Regions from separate parts of the Variovorax frigidus genome, predicted to be linked through region 2. Evidence: predicted binding sites of a transcription regulator. Region 2 holds the regulator's gene; each other region holds the start of a gene.
The links. Region 2 encodes LexA, which represses DNA repair genes until DNA is damaged. Its sites were predicted from a motif close to ACTGTATNNNNATACAGT; they were not measured.

Region 1 (5,873 bases), on a different contig from region 2:
GCGCTCAACGACACCAACGAACTCGAGCTCCGCGTGTTCCCGAACGAGGACCACCGCCACGCCGTGGTGATCGCGCGCCTGGACAACCTGGGCAAGGGCGCCAGCGGCGCCGCGGTGCAGAACCTGAAGCTGATGCTGGGGCTCTGAGCCCGGGCCTCCTTTCGCTCCGGCCTCCCGGACACCGTCGCTTCGGGCACCGGGTCGGGCGGCCCCGCGCGCCCGAGCCGGGCCTTCATGACCGGGCGCGCATCGCACCATAATCGCGCTCCAATCACAACGAGGAGGCTCTCATGGCCGTCACTTTGCAGAAACCCACCGGCGCGTTCGTCGCCGCTTCCTGGGCCGCACTGGTCATCGGTTCCCTGGTCTATCTGATCGGGCTGTGGAACGCCTCCATGCAGCTCAACGAAAAGGGCTACTACTTCACCATCCTGATGTACGGCCTGTTCGCCGCCGTGTCGCTGCAAAAGAGCGTGCGTGACCGGCTCGAGGGCACCTCGGTCACCGCCATCTACTACAGCCTGTGCTGGATCTCGCTGCTGCTGTCGGTGGCGCTGCTGGCCGTCGGCCTGTTCAACGCCACGCTCGCCAACAGCGAAAAGGGCTTCTACGGCATGTCCTTCCTGCTCGCGCTGTTCGGTTCGGTGGCCGTGCAGAAGAACGTGCGCGACATCGCTTCGTACAAGAGCCAGCAGCCCCTGGCCGACGACGTGCCCGAGGTGGGCTGACCGAGGCGACTCGGAACATGTGAAGGAACCGTCGCGAGCGCGCCGAGTCTGCCAAAACCGGGTTCTGGCGCAGCCGCACCGTGCGGTGGTGAGCACCGCAAAGCGGGGTCGGCGGGCGCCGCAAGTTCGCGCCGCTGGTGGTGCGCGGCTGACGCCGGGCCTCGGCCTCAGGCGATGAGCCAGAGGCCGAAGCCCAGCAGCAGCGCGTGCGCGGCCAGCGCGATGTAGAGCGGCGTGCGCGATGGCGTCGCCATCTCCTGCAGTGTCTCGCCGATGCGCTGCTGCAGCAGCGCGCGCAGGGCCGGGTCTTCCGCGCCGGCCTCGGTCCCGCCGGGTTGTGCGGCGCGCTGTGCCTGCCAGTCGGCCAGCAGCGTCGACAGCGGCAGCCGGTTCAGCACGAAGCCGATCACGGCCCGCACCGCGCGACCTTCGCCCAGCACCGGCGCGAGCTGGCGGCTCAGCGCATCGACCGACAGCCATTCGGAGGTGCGCTGCAGGGCCCCGTGGGTGCGCGGCATCGCCTCGACGCGGCCCGCGATGGCGGCGCCCAGGCGCTGCGCGATCGTGTCGCCGTGCGCCAGCACCACCTGGCGCAGCGCGCGGCCCCGGCCCTGCGCGATGCCCACCATCAGGTACAGCGGAATGAAGGCCAGCAGCAGCAGCGCGACCAGCACCGAGGGCGAGAACAGCAGCGCGATCACCGCGCCCGCACCGCCGGCACGCGCCGCGGGCATGCCCGGGCCGCTCAGCTGGCTGATGTAGAAGAAGAACACGCCGCCCCCGAGCAGGATGGCCAGCAGCGCGCTCTTGAAGACGGCGCCGGCGAAGGCGGTGCCGGCGCGCAGGCCGGTGCGGCCGAGGGATGGGGAGGAAGAGGAGGGAGTGTTCGACGACATGGGCGGATCATGCCAGCCGTGCACGGCGAGATCGGTCGGCGCCGGCCTGAGGGTCACTCGTCGTCGCTGTCGCTTCGAATCACCTTGCCCACCACCGCTCCCGAGAAGCCGCGGGCCATCAGGAAGCGCGCCTGTTTGGCTCGCTCCTTCGCGTCCTGCGGCAGCGCATCGAAGCGACGCCGCCAGACCTCGCGCGCGCGCGCCTGTTCACTGTCCTTCAGCTGCGCCACGGCTTCGGTGATGGCCTCGGGCGCGATGCCCTTCTGCTGGAGCTCCTGCCGCACGCGCGCGGCGCCCATGCGCGAAGCGCGCTGGTTGATCACCGACTGCACCACGCGCGACTCGCTGATGAAGTCCTTGGCGGCCAGTTCGTCGAGCGCCTGCGCCAGCGTGCCGGGCACCTCTTCGTACTTCGCCAGCTTGCGTTCGAGTTCGGGCCGCGAATGCTCGCGCTGGCTCAGCAGGCGCAGCGCGCGGCCCTTGAGGGAGGGAGCGGCGAAACCCATGTAGGCATGCAGCGACCGGAAAGGAATGCCCGCCGCCAGGCGGCAGGCACGCCCGTCCCGATCAGGCCTGCGGCTGCTGCTTGGCTGCCTTGGCGTCGGCCTTGGCCTTCGCCTTGGCTTCGGCCTCGGCGGCGTCCGAACCCGCGTCGGCCGCGAGCAGCGGGATGCCCAGCGATTCGCGCACCTTGTTCTCGATCTCACGCGACAGCGTCGGGTTCTCGCGCAGGAATTCGCGTGCGTTGTCTCGGCCCTGGCCGATCTTCTCGCCGTTGTAGGCGTACCAGGCGCCCGACTTGTCGACGATCTTGGCGGTCACGCCCATGTCGATGATCTCGCCTTCGCGGCTGATGCCTTCGCCGAACAGGATGTCGAACTCGGCCGTCTTGAAGGGCGGGCTGACCTTGTTCTTGACCACCTTGACCTTGGTCTCGTTGCCGATCGCCTCTTCGCCCTTCTTGATGGTGCCGATGCGGCGGATGTCCAGCCGCACCGAGGCGTAGAACTTCAGCGCATTGCCGCCGGTGGTGGTTTCGGGCGAGCCGAACATGACGCCGATCTTCATGCGGATCTGGTTGATGAAGATGACCATGCAGTTGGTCTTCTTGATGCTGGCGGTCAGCTTGCGCAGCGCCTGGCTCATCAGCCGGGCCTGCAGGCCGGGCAGCGAATCGCCCATGTCGCCTTCGATTTCGGCGCGCGGCGTGAGCGCGGCAACCGAGTCGACCACGATCAGGTCGACGGCGCCCGAGCGCACCAGCGAGTCGACGATCTCGAGCGCCTGCTCGCCGGTGTCGGGCTGGCTGATCAGCAGGTCGGACAGGTTCACGCCCAGCTTCTGCGCGTACTGCACGTCGAGCGCATGCTCGGCGTCGACGAAAGCGCAGGTGCCGGCCTGCTTCTGCATCTGGGCGATGACCTGCAGCGTGAGCGTGGTCTTGCCCGAGGATTCGGGGCCGTAGATTTCGATCACGCGACCGCGCGGCAGGCCGCCGACGCCCAGCGCGATGTCCAGGCCCAGCGAACCGGTGGAGACCACCTGCACGTCTTCCAGCGCTTCGCCCTCGCCCAGCCGCATGATCGTGCCCTTGCCGAACTGCTTTTCAATTTGCGCGAGCGCGGCCTGCAGGGCCTTGGCCTTTTCGCTGCCGGCCACCGAGATGCTGCTGCCCTTGACGAGTGCGTCCATGAGAAATCTCCTTGAATATCAACGGGTTGTTGGGTTTTCATCCCGCTGCGTTTAATGACAGGCTGGATGCTTGAACAGTAGTGTAGCGGCCCGTACTTTCGTGGCAATCAGTTTTTTGGTCAGTTTGGCTTACCATTAAAGCCATGACCGACAGCCCCTTTCCCGCCGATCCCGACGCCTGGCGCCAGACCCACCTGGGCCGTCTGCTGGGTCATGCGATGCGCCGCTTCGACGAGCGCGTGCTGGCGCTGATGGCGCACGACGCCGACGTGCCGCTGGCCTTGTCGAACCTGGCGGCGCGTGCGCAAGTCAGCGCGGCGCACATCCACATCACGCGGCACCTGGCGCGCGGCGGTTCGCGCCTGACCGAGCTGGCCGAGCGTGCCGGCATGACCAAGCAGGCGATGGGCACGCTGGTCGACCAGTGCGAGGCCTGGGGCCTTGTCACGCGCGAAGCCGATCCGCTGGATGCACGCGCGCGACGCGTGCGCTTCACGGCCGACGGGCTGGCCTGGCTCGAAGCCTTCCGCCGGGCCGTGGCGCAGGCGGAAAGCGAATTCCGCGCGAGCGTCGGCGACGAGATCGCGACCGTGGTCACCATCGGCCTCGAGGCCTACGCGGGCTGAGGGGTCGGAAGTTGAGCCCACGCAAGCCTGGCGGGGACACGACGCCTAGAATCCGCCGCGGAGACGAGTAAAAAAAGCGCAACGACGCGCCCCACAAGCCGGAGGTGGCTCATGCGGATTCTGATTGCGGAAGACGACCAGGTGCTGGCCGACGCCCTGCTGCGCAGCCTGCGCACCTCGGGTGCCGCCGTGGACCGCGTGGCCACCGGCTCGCAGGCCGACGCCGCGCTGATGACCAACAGCGAGTTCGACCTGCTGATCCTCGACCTGGGCCTGCCCAACCTGCACGGCCTGGAAATCCTCAAGCGGCTGCGGGCGCGCGGCTCGCAACTGCCGGTGCTGGTGCTCACCGCGGCCGACAGCGTGGAAGAACGCGTCAAGGGCCTGGACCACGGCGCCGACGACTACATGGCCAAGCCCTTCTCGCTGCAGGAACTCGAGGCCCGCGTGCGCGCCCTCACGCGGCGCGGCATGGGCGGCACCAGCAACGCGATCAAGCACGGCCCGCTGCTCTACGACCAGGCCGGCCGCGTGGCCACCATCGACGGCAAGATGATCGAGCTCTCGGCCCGCGAACTCGGTCTGCTCGAAGTGCTGCTGCAGCGCGCCGGCCGGCTGGTCAGCAAGGACCAGTTGGTCGAGCGGCTCTGCGAGTGGGGCGAAGAAGTGAGCATCAACGCCATCGAGGTCTACATCCACCGGCTGCGCAAGAAGATCGAGAAGGGTCCGATCCGCATCGCGACGGTGCGCGGTTTGGGGTACTGCCTCGAGAAGATCCCGGCTTAGGGTTCACTGCTTGCGCAGGCTCGCCGACAGGGTGGCCTTGTTGGCGGTACGGACCACGAAGCCCAGGTTGCGGAAGTAGCCGTTGCCCGCGAAGCTTCCGGCCGGCGCGAAGATGATGGCGGCGGGACCGCCATAGGCGGCGGTATCGAGCTGGCAGGCTTTTTCACCGGCGGCCGCGGCATTCGTCGCGTTCAAGGACAGCGCGTAGAAGTTCTTGGCGCTGTTCGGCTGGGACAGCCCGACGGCGCCCGTCACCGCACACACACCGATCTCAGAGCCCGCCGTCCGGCCGCTGAAGTAGCCCGTCTCGTTGACCGTGATCGACAGGCCGATGTTCTTTTTCTCGCCGATGTTGCTCCAGGTGCCGGTGACGCTGTCCTGCGTCACCGCCAGCGCGTTGGCGCTGCTGTAGCGCAACGGCCCCCAGGCCTCGGGAGAACGGCCGTCGGTCGAATAGTTGCCGTCCATCGAGGCCTTGGCGCTGAAGGTGCCGGAACCGGTCACGGGCGAGGCCTTCAGATAGTAGAACTGGGTGTCGGGGTTGAAGCTCCAGTTGGGCCCCGTGACCGACACCGATCCCCACAGTGTGCCTAGCAGCATCGTGCGCGCGAGCTCACCCCTGGAACTGACGAAGGTGTAGCCGAACATCTCCTCGTAGAGGCCTTCGCTGCCGTTGCCCACATCCGCCGTGGAGCCGGGCTGCGGCGCCGTCAACAGGGGCAGCGGCTCCGAACCGGCCACCGGGGCATAGGGATCGACGCGAGGTCCCGCAGGTGCGGGGGCCGGGGATGGCGCGGGGGGCGGCGCAGGCGCTGGACGTGGGGCCGGCGCTGGCGCCGAGGGGAAACCCATCGCGCTGGGCGGCGCGCCGTCCCCGCCACCGCCCCCGCCACAGGCGCCGAGTCCTGCACTCAACAAGGCCACCGCCAAGGCTTTCGAAAACGGCGGCGCCAAGCCGCCCGCTGCTGCGTGCTTCATGATTCACTCCCTGAACTTTTTTGTAGTGTGCGAAATTCGCGAGCAAATGCTACCCACATTCGGCCCCCCGAACCCTCGCGCGAGCGGACCCATGTCACAAGGACGCGGGATTCCTCCGCAACGGAGTCGCAGACCATGAAGTTGTTCCAGCGCGCCCAGCGCTCGCT
Region 2 (5,873 bases):
AAGACTATGCACGGGTGGCCAGCGAGTTCGAACGCGCTTTCAATGCCGAGGTGCCGGTGTTCGAGCACTTCGCCGAAGTGGGCAATGGCCTCGAGCACTACCGCAACGCCCTGGCGCGCATCGAGGCCCAATGGCCGGGGCCGGGCACCCTGGGCCTGATCGAGGAACTCGTGTTCCGCAAGCCTGGCGCCCGTGGTGGCGACGAGAGCTTCGATCTGGCAGCCTATCGCGAGCTGTTGCTGCTGTATTCGGTGGCCAAGGAAGTCATCGATCCCCACAGCGCGCCGCCGACACCGGTGACGCCGCTGTCCTTCCTCGACACGCACGAGGCGGGGCTGGAGTCGAGGATGCTCGCGGTCGATCTGCAGGCGCGCTACGAGTCGCAGGAGACCCAGCCGGATGCGCTGAGGGACGATGCGGTCACGGTGCCGGGTGCAGCGCTGCCGTCGATCTACGGCACGCTCGACGAGGGCATGGCGCACGACACGGAGCCCGCTGCCATCGAGCGCGCGCAGCGCGAGGCGGTCAACGGGATCATCGACTTCGACACCACGCTGCTCGCCACGACGACACCGGCGGCATTGGCGCCCATGGACGCCTCGCAGCGGCCGACGCCGGCGCCGTCCGACTGGCTGTCGTTCGACATCGAAACTCCCGCGACGCCAGCGCCGCTGGACCTGCAGCTTTTCGATCCGGCCACCGAGGCCGAGATCGCGCCCAAGCCCAAGCGGCGGACCTGAAGGCCTGAACGACGCACGGAGGGCGCGCCAGGGCGGCGCACCCTCCGCCGAATGTCAGCGTCGGACCTGCAACGCGCCCGGGTTCACGATGTTCGTCGGGTTGCCGCGAATGAAGCTCACCACGTTGTCGAAGGCCTGCCCGAAGTACTGCTCGTAGCTGTCCTGCTCGACATAGCCGATGTGCGGCGTGCAGATGCAGTTCTCCAGCCGCAGCAGCGCATGGCCCTGCAACGGTGGTTCGCTCTCGAACACGTCGATGGCCGCCATGCCGGGCCGACCGCGGTTCAGCGCCGCGAGCAGGGCATCGGGCTCGACCAGTTCGGCGCGCGAGGTGTTGACGAACAAGGCGGTCGGCTTCATGCGCGACAGGTCCTCCAGCGTCAAAATGCCGCGGGTTTCGTCGTTCAGGCGCAAGTGGATGGTCAGCACATCGGCGGCCGCGAAGAAGTCCTCCCGGCTGGCTGCGACCTGAAAGCCGTCAGAGCGCGCCTGACCCCGGCTCTGTTCGCGGCCCCAGATCAGCACCTGCATGCCGAAGGCCTGGCCATAGCGTGCGACCATGCGCCCGATGCGCCCGTAGCCCCAGATGCAGAGCGTTTTGCCCTTGAGCACGGAGCCCAGGCCAAAGTTGGGCGGCATGGAGGCCGACTTGAGCCCCGCCTGCTGCCAGGCCCCGTGCTTGAGGTTGCTGATGTACTGGGGCAGCCGGCGCATCGCAGCCATGATCAGGGCCCAGGTCAGTTCGGCCGGCGCCAGCGGCGAGCCGCTGCCCTCGGCCACGGCCACACCCTGCTCGGTGCACGCGCCGATGTCGATGTGGTTGCCGATGCGGCCGGTCTGCGAGATCAGCTTGAGCTTGGGCAGCTTCTCGACCAGTTGTCTGGAGATCTGGGTGCGCTCGCGGATCAGCACGATCACGTCGGCGTCCTTGAGCCGCACCGACAGCTGGCCGACGCCTCGGACCGTGTTGGTATAGACCTTCGCCGCGTAGGCATCGAGTTTGGCCGCGCATTGCAGTTTGCGCACCGCATCCTGGTAGTCGTCGAGGATCACAATGTTCATGGCGTGCCATTGTGCCTCGCGTCACCCGAAAGCATGCGCATGCCACGGCAACCGTGGCCCGTAACGGGATGCACGGAGGTGCGACGGCGCGCGTCGAGAGCCCTCGCCGGGCCCTGGTACCGACGGACTCAGTGCAGCGCGTGCGGCTTGTGCATGGTCTCTGCAGCCTCGAGCGCGGCGAGGCGGTCGAGTTCGGCGCAGACGTCGGCCAGGCGGCCCGAGATCACCACGCGACCGGCGCGGCGCCCCGGCTGCTGTGCATCGACCGTGCGCACCACGCGCAGGGGGCGGGTGACGCGCGCCGTGCCCACGGCAGCGTGGGGCGCATCGATGTTCTTGGCGGTGCAGGACGGGCGCACCGCCACGTAGCGCAGGTCCGAGTGAAGGTCGATGCCGCCGCTGCGGCGTGCACGTTGCGTGGGCATCCAGCGGCTGGCCAGCGATTGCAGCGGCGAGAGCAGATCCACGAAAGTGAGCAAAACGATTCCCATGCGAACTCCAGAAGTCAGAGGTTGAACACAGGCAGGATTGCTTCGATCCGGCTGCGACAGGGTGATGGCCTCATGCCATACGCCCGCCACCTGGCGCAGCCGTTGATTTGAAAAGGTCTACATCAGCATCGTGTTGCGGATGAGCCCCACGGCCAGGCCTTCGATCTCGAAGGGCTCGCCGGGCTGGACCACGATGGTGGGGTAGTCGGGGTTTTCCGCATGCAGCTCGATCACCAGCTTGTTGCGCTTGAGCCGCTTCACCGTGACCTCGTCGCCGAGGCGGGCCACCACGATCTGGCCGTTGCGCGCCTCCTTGGTGGACTGCACGGCCAACAGGTCGCCGTCCATGATGCCGGCGTCGCGCATCGACATGCCGCGCACCTTGAGCAGGTAATCGGGCTGGTGCTGGAACAGCGTGTTCTCGACGTAGTAGGTCTGGTCGACATGTTCCTGCGCCAGGATCGGCGAGCCGGCCGCGACGCGGCCGACGAGCGGCAGGGCCAGTTGGGCCATGCCCGGCAGGGACAGGGAGAACTGGTTGTCGCGCGATTGGTTGAGCGAACGGAGCGCATCGCCCTTGAGCCGAATGCCGCGCGAGGTGCCGCTGAGCAATTCGATCGCGCCCTTGCGCGCCAGCGCCTGCAGATGTTCCTCGGCCGCGTTGGCCGACTTGAAGCCGAGTTCGGCCGCGATTTCGGCACGCGTCGGCGGCGCCCCGGTCCGGGCGATGGTGCTGCGGATCAGGTCCAGAATCTGCTGCTGACGGGCGGTAAGCTTGACGGCGAACGGCATGGTGAATCTCCTTGGTACTGTCTGTATATCCAGTGCCTGTATTTTTAAACAGTTTTCCGGACTTTGCAAGCCATGGTGACAAAAAGTGAATCGATCCCTTGCGTGGTGGTGCTGGGAACCGGCGGCACGATCGCCGGCCAGGCCGCGTCCGCAGGCGACAACCTGGGCTATGTGGCGGGCCAGATCGGGGTCGAGGCTCTGGTGCAGCCATTGGCGTTGCCCGCCGGGCTGACGCTGCGGAGCGAACAGGTCGCGCAACTCGACAGCAAGGACATGGATTTCGCGGTCTGGCAGGCGTTGGCGGCGCGCTGCAGCCACTGGCTCGCACGCGACGATGTGGCCGGCGTCGTGATCACGCACGGCACCGACACGCTCGAGGAAACGGCCTTCTTCCTGCAGTCGGTGCTGGCGCCCACCAAGCCGGTGGTGCTGACCTGCGCCATGCGCCCGGCCACCGCACTGGCGCCCGACGGTCCTCAGAACCTGCGCGACGCGATCGCGGTGGCCGCGACGCCGGGCGCACACGGGGTGATGGCCGCCTGTGCCGGCACGGTGCACGGCGCTGTCGACGTGCGGAAGGTGCACACCTACCGGCTCGATGCCTTCGCTTCGGGCGATGCCGGCCCGCTGGGCTATGTGGAGGAGGGCGCTGTGCGATGGCTTCGCGCTACGGCGGAGGGCCGAGCCGATGCGGCCGCGCGGCTGGCGCGGGTGGTGAACACGGATGTCGCGGGCTGGCCGCGCGTCGAGATCCTCACGAGTCACGCCGGCGCTGGCGGCCGCCTCGTCGAAGCCTTGCTGCAGGAACGCCGTTCAGGCGCCGCGGATGCGGTGCAGGGCCTGGTGCTGGCAGCCACGGGCAATGGCTCGCTGCATCACGCCCTGGAGACGGCAGCCGTGAAGGCGCAGGACGAGGGCGTGGCGGTGGTGCGCGCCACGCGTTGCAGCGAGGGCCGGATTCTCGCCACGCCGCACGCGGCGCTGCGCGATGCGGGTGCGCTCACGCCGGTGAAGGCGCGCATCGCGTTGATGCTGGAACTGCTGCTGGCGGCGCCAGGGGCCTGACGCCGACCTCGGCGATCGATCAGTTGCCGAGCGCAGCCAGCGCGCGCTGGGTGATTTCGTCGACCGTGCCGACGCCGCTGATGGCGCGGTACTTGGGGGCGAGCGCCGGTTCGGCTTTGGCCCAGGCGGCGTAGTAGTCGACCAGCGGCCGGGTCTGCTGGCTGTAGACGTCGAGCCGCTTGCGCACGGTCTCTTCCTTGTCGTCTTCGCGCTGGATCAGCTCTTCGCCGGTCGCGTCGTCCTTGCCTTCCACCTGGGGCGGGTTGAACTTGACGTGGTAGGTCCGGCCCGAGGCGGGGTGGGAACGGCGGCCGCTCATGCGCTCGATGATGTCGCTGAAAGGCACGTCGATCTCGAGCACGTAGTCGAGCTTGACGTCGGCGGCACGCATCGCGTCGGCCTGCGGCAGGGTGCGCGGGAAGCCGTCGAACAGGAAACCGCTGGCGCAATCGGGCAGCGCGATGCGCTCCTTCACCAGGTTGATGATCAGGTCGTCGCTGACCAGCGCGCCCGAATCCATCACGGCCTTGGCCTGCAGGCCCAGCGGCGTGCCGGCCTTCACGGCGGCGCGCAGCATGTCGCCGGTGGAGATTTGCGGAATGTTGTATTTGCGGCAGATGAAAGCGGCTTGCGTGCCTTTACCTGCGCCGGGGGCGCCCAACAAAATCAGTCTCATGGTGTCCTCGGACGGTTCTTAGATTTCTGTCACGCCGTGCATGCCAATGCGGCCCTGTGCAAGACGGAGTTGCGTCGAGGATAGCACGCGTTTTTCGTGACGAAATGCGGTGCGGCAGAGGGACTCAGCGTGCGGTGAACAGGGCGCGAACCCGCGCCAGATCCTCCGGCGTGTCGATCCCCGGGCCCGGGTTGTCCGCGCTGACGTGCACGGCGATGCGAAAGCCATGCCACAGCGCGCGCAGCTGCTCCAGCGCCTCGGTGCTTTCGACCGGCGCTGGCGTCAGTGTCGGGAAGCGCCGGATGAAGCCGGCACGGTAGCCGTAGATGCCGATGTGGCGCAGCGGCGCGGGATCGCTCGGCACGGCCTGCGCGGCGCCATCGCGCCAGCAGGGAATGGGCGCGCGGCTGAAATAGAGCGCGTGACCGCGTGCATCGAGCACCACCTTCACCACGTTGGGATTGGCGAACTCCTCGGCGCTGCCGATCGGGTGGGCCGCGGTGCTCATCACGGCCTCGTCCTGCGCCGCCAGCACCTGGGCGACGGCATCGATCAGGGCGGGGTCGATCAGCGGTTCGTCGCCCTGCACGTTGACCACGATCGCGTCGTCGGCCAGCGCGAGCTGGGTGCAGGCTTCGGCCAGCCGGTCGCTCCCGCTCGGATGGTCGGTGCGCGTGAGCAGCGCTTCGACGCCGTGCGCGGTGCAGGCCTCGACGATGCGGCGGTCGTCCGCCGCCACCACCACACGCGATGCGCCCGAGGCGCGCGCCCGTTGCGCGACGCGCACCACCATCGGCAGGCCGCCGATGTCGGCCAGGGGCTTGTCGGGCAGGCGTGTGGAGGCGAGCCGCGCCGGGATCAGGACGGTGAAGGGGACGTGCATGGTGACGACAGGAAAAGTGCGAAGACCGGAGGAGCGCGCCGCAGTACCGCGGCGACCTTCAGAGGCCGAGTTCTTCGTCGGAAAGCGTGCGGGCTTCGTTTTCGAGCAGCACGGGAATGCCGTCGCGCACCGGATAGGCCAGGCGCGCGCTGCGCGAGACCAGT
Region 3 (5,873 bases), on a different contig from region 2:
GCCCAAGCCGCGGAACGATTGCAATCCCTCGCCGACCCGGCCCGCCGAGCGGTGCAGCGGGCGCTTCCAAATTAATAGCATCCGATGCAGTACAGGCAACATCTTGCGACCCGATGAGAACCAAAGGTAACGCTCCGATTCGGGGCCGGACGACCCTTCTGCAGGCAGGGTGGCCGACGCCTTTCAGCGCCAGCTGGCCCGCATGCGCGCCAGCAGATCGATGGTCGCGGCCGGGGGTGGCGTGTGCGGTGCGCGCGGCGGCGGTGGCGGCCAGGTGACCTGCTCGAAGCGGGCCGCATCGGCCTCGGTGACGAAGCGGCTGCGCCCGGCATAGAGATGGCGGTCGCCGCGGGCCGACTGCTGCGTGACGTAGAAGCGCTGCGGCACCAGCAGGTGCAGATGGTCCTTGGCGCGCGTCATCGCGACGTAGAGCAGGCGCCGCTCTTCCTCGAGCTCCTGCGCGCCCTGGGCCACGTCGGCCGGCAGGCAGCCGTCGACCACGTTGAGCACGTGCACCGAGGTCCATTCCTGCCCCTTGGCCGAATGGATGGTCGAGAGGATCAGGTAGTCCTCGTCGAGCAGCGGCGGGCCCGCACGGTCGCTGGTGGCCTCGGGCGGGTCCAGCGTGAGTTCGGTCAGGAAGCGCTCGCGCGAGCCGTAGCCGGCCGCCAGCCGGGCCAGCTGCTCGACATCGCCACGGCGCACGCCCGCATCGTCGTGCAGGCGCTCGAGGTGCGGCAGGTACCAGCGCAGCGCGAGTTCCATGTCGGCCGGCCAGGCGAGCGAGGGGGCGCGCAGCGCGGCATAGATTTCTGCGAAGCGCGCCCATTCGACCAGCGCCGATGCGGGCGGCACGAAGGCCTGCACCGCCGCGGCCGGATCGGCCGCCCCATCCATCGCGTCGAGCAGCCGCGCGGCCGTGACCGGGCCGATGCCGGGGATCAGTTGCGTGACGCGGAAGCCCGCGATCCGGCTGCGCGGGTTCTGCGCGAAACGCAGCACCGAGAGCAGGTCCTTGACGTGCGCGGCCTCGAGGAACTTGAGCCCGCCGTACTTGACGAAGGGAATGTTGCGCCGCGCGAGTTCGAGCTCGAGCGCGGCGCTGTGGTACGAGGTGCGGAACAGCACGGCCTGCGACTTGAGCGCCAGCCCGCCCTCGCGGTGCGCGAGCACGCGGTTGGCCACCCACTGGGCCTGCTGCGCCTCGTCGGGCACCAGCACCAGCTGCGGGCGACCGGCCGAGGGCTTGTCGGTCCAGAGCGTCTTGGCGTGGCGCTCGGCGGCCGCGGCGATCACCGCGTTCGAGACGTCGAGGATGGGCTGCGTCGAGCGGTAGTTGCGCTCCAGCGTGACGATGCGCGCGGCCTGCGAGAACTGGTCCGGGAAGTCGAGGATGTTGCGCACCGTGGCGCCGCGGAAGGAATAGATCGACTGCGCGTCGTCGCCCACCACCGTGACGCCGCGCCCGTCGGGCTTGAGCCCGCACAGGATCGAGGCCTGCAGCCGGTTGGTGTCCTGGTATTCGTCGACCAGCACGTGGTCGAAGCGTTCGCCGATCAGCGCCGCCAGCGCGGGCTCGGCCACCATGCCGGCCCAGTAGAGCAGCAGGTCGTCGTAGTCGAGCGCGTGCTGCTGCTGCTTGGCCTCGACATAGCCGGCGAACAGGCGCTTGAGCTCGCTTTCCCATTCGGCGCACCACGGGAACGCATGCGCGAGCACTTCCGCCAGCGCGCCGCAGGTGTTGACGGTGCGCGAGTAGATCGACAGGCAGGTGCCCTTCTGCGGAAAGCGGCGCGCGGTGGTCGAGAAGCCGAGGTCGTGGCGCACCAGGCCCATCAGGTCCTCGGCGTCGCCGCGGTCGTGGATGCTGAAGTTTTCGGCCAGCCCGATGTGGGCGGCGTACTCGCGCAGCAGGCGCGCGCCGATGCCGTGGAAGGTGCCGGCCCAGGGCAGCGCGGGCGCCGCCTCGGAGCGCAGCCCCAGCACCTGCGCCGCCACCTGGCCGGCGCGGCGCGACATCTCCTGCGCGGCCCGGCGCGAAAAGGTCAGCAGCAGGATGCGCTGCGGATCGACGCCCTGCGCGACCAGGTGCGCCACGCGGTGCGCGAGCGTGCTGGTCTTGCCCGAACCCGCACCGGCGATCACCAGCAGCGGCCGCGCATCGGCGATCGCGGCGCCCACGCCATGCTCGACCGCTGCGCGCTGCGCCTCGTTGAGCGTGGCGAGCGCGGCCGCCAGGCGCTCGGCCTGGGGGGCGGGGACAGGGGAGGCGGTACGTGCGGCGGTGGGCATCGGGACCCGACTGTACTGGATGTTCATCCAGCCCTCGGCCGCGGCACGTCATGCTGCAGTGCCATAATCGCGCCTCACTGCAACCCCGGAGACCCGCATGGAAAGCTATCCGTCTCGGCAGCTTTCAACTCCCTCCTGAGCGTCGTTGGCGAGGGTCTTGAAAGCGCCCTTCCCGCCGCCAACCGCAAGACCTTTTCACGGGAGTGAGCCATGCTCAACATCTTCACGCTTGCCAATGGGCGCCTCGTTCAGGAAGAGATCGAGGCCCTCGAAGAGCTGTCACAGTTCCAGCCCATCTGGGTCGACCTCGAATCGCCGACGGTCGAGGAAAAGCGCTGGATCAAGCAGTACTACGGCCTGTCCATCCCCGAAGACGCGATGGACGAGGACATCGAGGAATCGGCGCGCTTCTACGAGGAAGACAACGGCGAACTGCACATTCGAAGCGACTTCCTGATCGACGAGGAAGAGAACGCGCGCTCGGTGCGCGTGGCCTTCATCCTGAACCAGCACAACGCCGAGCTGCGCAGCCGCGGCGTGCTGTTCTCGATCCATGACGAGGACATCCCGGTGTTCCGCCTGCTGCGCATGCGCGCACGCCGCGCGCCGGGCCTGATCGAAGACGCCAAGGAAGTGCTGCTGAAGCTGTTCGACGCCGACGCCGAGTACTCGGCCGACACGCTGGAGAACATCTACGACGAGCTCGAGGTCGCGGGCAAGAAGGTGCTCGAGGGCAACGTGAGCGACGAGCTGGCCGGCGAGGTGCTGGGCGCCATCGCGCGCCAGGAAGACTTGAACGGGCGCATCCGCCGCAACGTGATGGACACGCGCCGCGCGGTCAGCTTCATGATGCGCAGCAAGATGCTCAACGCCGAGCAGTTCGAGGAAGCGCGGCAGATCCTGCGCGACATCGAATCGCTGGACAACCACACGGCCTTCCTGTTCGACAAGATCAACTTCCTGATGGATGCGACCGTCGGCTTCATCAACATCAACCAGAACAAGACCATCAAGATCTTCTCGGTGGCTAGCGTCGCGCTGCTGCCGCCCACGCTGATCGCGAGCGTCTACGGCATGAACTTCCGCGTCATGCCCGAGATCGACTGGGCCTACGGCTATGCCTATGCGATCGCGCTGATGGTGGCGAGTGCGTTGGTCCCGATGTGGTATTTCCGGCGCCGGGGCTGGTTGAAGTAGACCACCCCCGAGGGCTTCGCCCTCCCCCTCAAGGGGGCGACACCGCTGGCCCGGCTAAGCCGGTTCCAGGGTGTCTCTGGTGAAGACACGTGAAGACGGGATCACCCCCGAGGGCTTCGCCCTCCCCCTCAAGGGGGCGATGCCAGCAGCCCGGCAAAGCCGGTTCTGCGGCATCTCTGGTGAAGACTTGAACCACCCCGAAGGGCTGGGCCCTCCCTCGAGGGGGCGACACCGCTGGCCCGGCTAAGCCGGTTCCAGGGTGTCTCTGGTGAAGGCCGCCCCTGCCGTTTTACTGTTGGGGTTTGGGCAACGCGCTTAGCAACGCATCCACGATCGCAGCCGAATACGGGCTCGCGACGGTGCGGATGAATGCCAGGAAGTCGCCGTGCGCGGCGTCGTCGGCGCGGTCGGAGATGGTGCGGACGGCCGCGAAAGGCAGGTCGAAATCGTGGCAGACCTGGGCGAAGGCGGCGCCTTCCATTTCGACCGCGAGCGCATCGGGCAACTCGGATTGCAATGCGCGCGCCTCGGCCGTGGTGGAGACGAAGCGGTCGCCGCTGATCACCAGCCCGTGGTGCACGCGGGCCTGCGGCAAGGCCGTGCGGGCGGCTTCGCGCAGCGCCGCAGCCAACGCGGCATCGGCCGGGAAACGGCTTTTCGCGTAGAGCGGCACCTCGTACCGCGGGGCGATCGGCGATGCGTCCATGTCGTGCTGCAGGAAGGCGTCGGCGACCACCACGTCGCCCACCTGCACGCCGGGGCCCAGGCCGCCCGCGACGCCGGTGAAGACCACGCGGCCGACGCGGAAGCGCTCGGCCAGCACCGTGGCCGTGGTGGCCGCCGCCACCTTGCCGATGCGTGCGAGCACCGCGATCACTTCGTGGCCGTGCAGGTGGCCCTGCCAGAAGTCGCGGCCCGCGACCGTGACCTTGCGCTCGTCGGGCATGCGCTCGAGCAGCGCGGCCAGCTCTTCATGCATCGCCGCGACGATGGCGATTGGCGCCGCTGCGTGCATCGTGCGGCCCTTACTTCTTCGCGTCGCGCAGTTCGCGGCGCAGGATCTTGCCGACCGGCGTCTTGGGCATGTCCGTGCGGAACTCGATGACCTTCGGACGCTTGTAGCCGGTGAGGTTCTCGCGGCAGAAGGCACGCACCTGCTCTTCGGTGAGCGACGGGTCCTTGCGCACGATCACCAGCTTGACCGCCTCGCCGGTCTTGTCGTCGGGCACGCCGACGGCCGCGCATTCGAGCACGCCGGGAATCAGCGCCGCGACGTCCTCGATCTCGTTCGGGTACACGTTGAAGCCCGACACCAGGATCATGTCCTTCTTGCGGTCGACGATCTTGAAGAAACCGCGCTCGTCGACGACGCCGATGTCGCCCGACTTGAACCAGCCGTCGTCCGTCATGACCTTGGCGGTCTCGTCGGCACGTTGCCAGTAGCCGGCCATCACCTGCGGTCCCTTGATCGCGATTTCGCCGCGTTCGCCGGGCGCCACTTCGCGGCCGTCGTCGTCGAGCAGCGTCATGCGCGTGCTCGGCAAGGGCACGCCGATGGTGCCGGTGTAGACGGTGCTGGTGATCGGGTTGCAGCTGACCGTGGGCGAAGTCTCGGACAGGCCGTAGCCCTCGCAGATGGGGCACCCCGTCTTCTCGAGCCAGAGCTTGGCCACGGCGCCCTGCACCGCCATACCGCCGCCGACCGAGACCTGGAGGTTCTTCCAGTTCACGGTGCCGAAGTCGGGATGGTTGGCCAGGCCGTTGAACAGCGTGTTGACCGCGGGGAAGCTGTGGAAGGTGTGCTTCGACAGCTCCTTGAGCGTGGCCGCGAGGTCGCGCGGATTCGGGATCAGCAGCACCTTGCCGCCGGTGCGCAGGCCCAGCATCATGTTCACCGTGAACGCGAAGATGTGATACAGCGGCAGTGCGCAGACGCTGGTCGGCTGCTCGCCGGCCGGCACCTTCTTCATCGCGGGCGCGTTCCAGGCCTCTGACTGCAGCACGTTGGCGATCACGTTCCGATGCAGCAGCACCGCGCCCTTGGCGACGCCGGTCGTGCCGCCGGTGTACTGCAGCACCGCCACGTCGTCGGGACCGATGGCCGGAGCCTTCAGTTCCCGCCGCCCGCCGTCGCCCAGCGCCTTGTTGAAGCGCACCGCGCTCGGCAAGACGTAGGGCGGCACCAGCTTCTTCACCTTGCGCACCACGTAGTTGACGAGCGTGCCCTTGAGCAGGCCCAGCCGGTCGCCCATCGCGCCGAGCACGATGTGGCGGATCGGGGTGGACGCGAGGCAGTGCTGCAGCGTCGCTGCGAAGTTCTCCATGATCACGATGGTCGTGGCACCGCTGTCCTGCAACTGGTGCTCGAGTTCGCGCGCGGTGTA

Region 1: a site for LexA is predicted at 3,378-3,395, ahead of recA (recombinase RecA). Genes of this name have one in related genera too.
Region 3: a site for LexA is predicted at 2,307-2,324, ahead of ACSFBC_RS22465 (ATP-dependent helicase). Genes of this name have one in related genera too.

The regions. Positions count from the first base shown of each region.
Region 1 covers NZ_JBPJZF010000006.1:226,809-232,681, forward strand. Annotated here, with positions in the region: gene argC (N-acetyl-gamma-glutamyl-phosphate reductase) at 1-147, shown strand, start outside; gene yiaA (inner membrane protein YiaA) at 291-728, shown strand; gene ACSFBC_RS19120 (hypothetical protein) at 896-1,624, opposite strand; gene recX (recombination regulator RecX) at 1,678-2,130, opposite strand; gene recA (recombinase RecA) at 2,192-3,316, opposite strand; gene ACSFBC_RS19135 (MarR family winged helix-turn-helix transcriptional regulator) at 3,460-3,942, shown strand; gene ACSFBC_RS19140 (response regulator) at 4,054-4,728, shown strand; gene ACSFBC_RS19145 (hypothetical protein) at 4,732-5,469, opposite strand; gene ACSFBC_RS19150 (sensor histidine kinase) at 5,842-5,873, shown strand, end outside.
Region 2 covers NZ_JBPJZF010000001.1:196,343-202,215, forward strand. Annotated here, with positions in the region: gene ACSFBC_RS00870 (type IV pilus assembly protein FimV) at 1-740, shown strand, start outside; gene ACSFBC_RS00875 (D-2-hydroxyacid dehydrogenase family protein) at 795-1,802, opposite strand; gene ACSFBC_RS00880 (hypothetical protein) at 1,931-2,293, opposite strand; gene lexA (transcriptional repressor LexA) at 2,411-3,085, opposite strand; gene ACSFBC_RS00890 (asparaginase) at 3,158-4,150, shown strand; gene adk (adenylate kinase) at 4,170-4,826, opposite strand; gene kdsB (3-deoxy-manno-octulosonate cytidylyltransferase) at 4,951-5,709, opposite strand; gene ACSFBC_RS00905 (Trm112 family protein) at 5,768-5,873, opposite strand, start outside.
Region 3 covers NZ_JBPJZF010000007.1:379,541-385,413, forward strand. Annotated here, with positions in the region: gene ACSFBC_RS22465 (ATP-dependent helicase) at 184-2,292, opposite strand; gene corA (magnesium/cobalt transporter CorA) at 2,503-3,489, shown strand; gene ACSFBC_RS22475 (5'-methylthioadenosine/adenosylhomocysteine nucleosidase) at 3,779-4,504, opposite strand; gene ACSFBC_RS22480 (long-chain-fatty-acid--CoA ligase) at 4,515-5,873, opposite strand, start outside.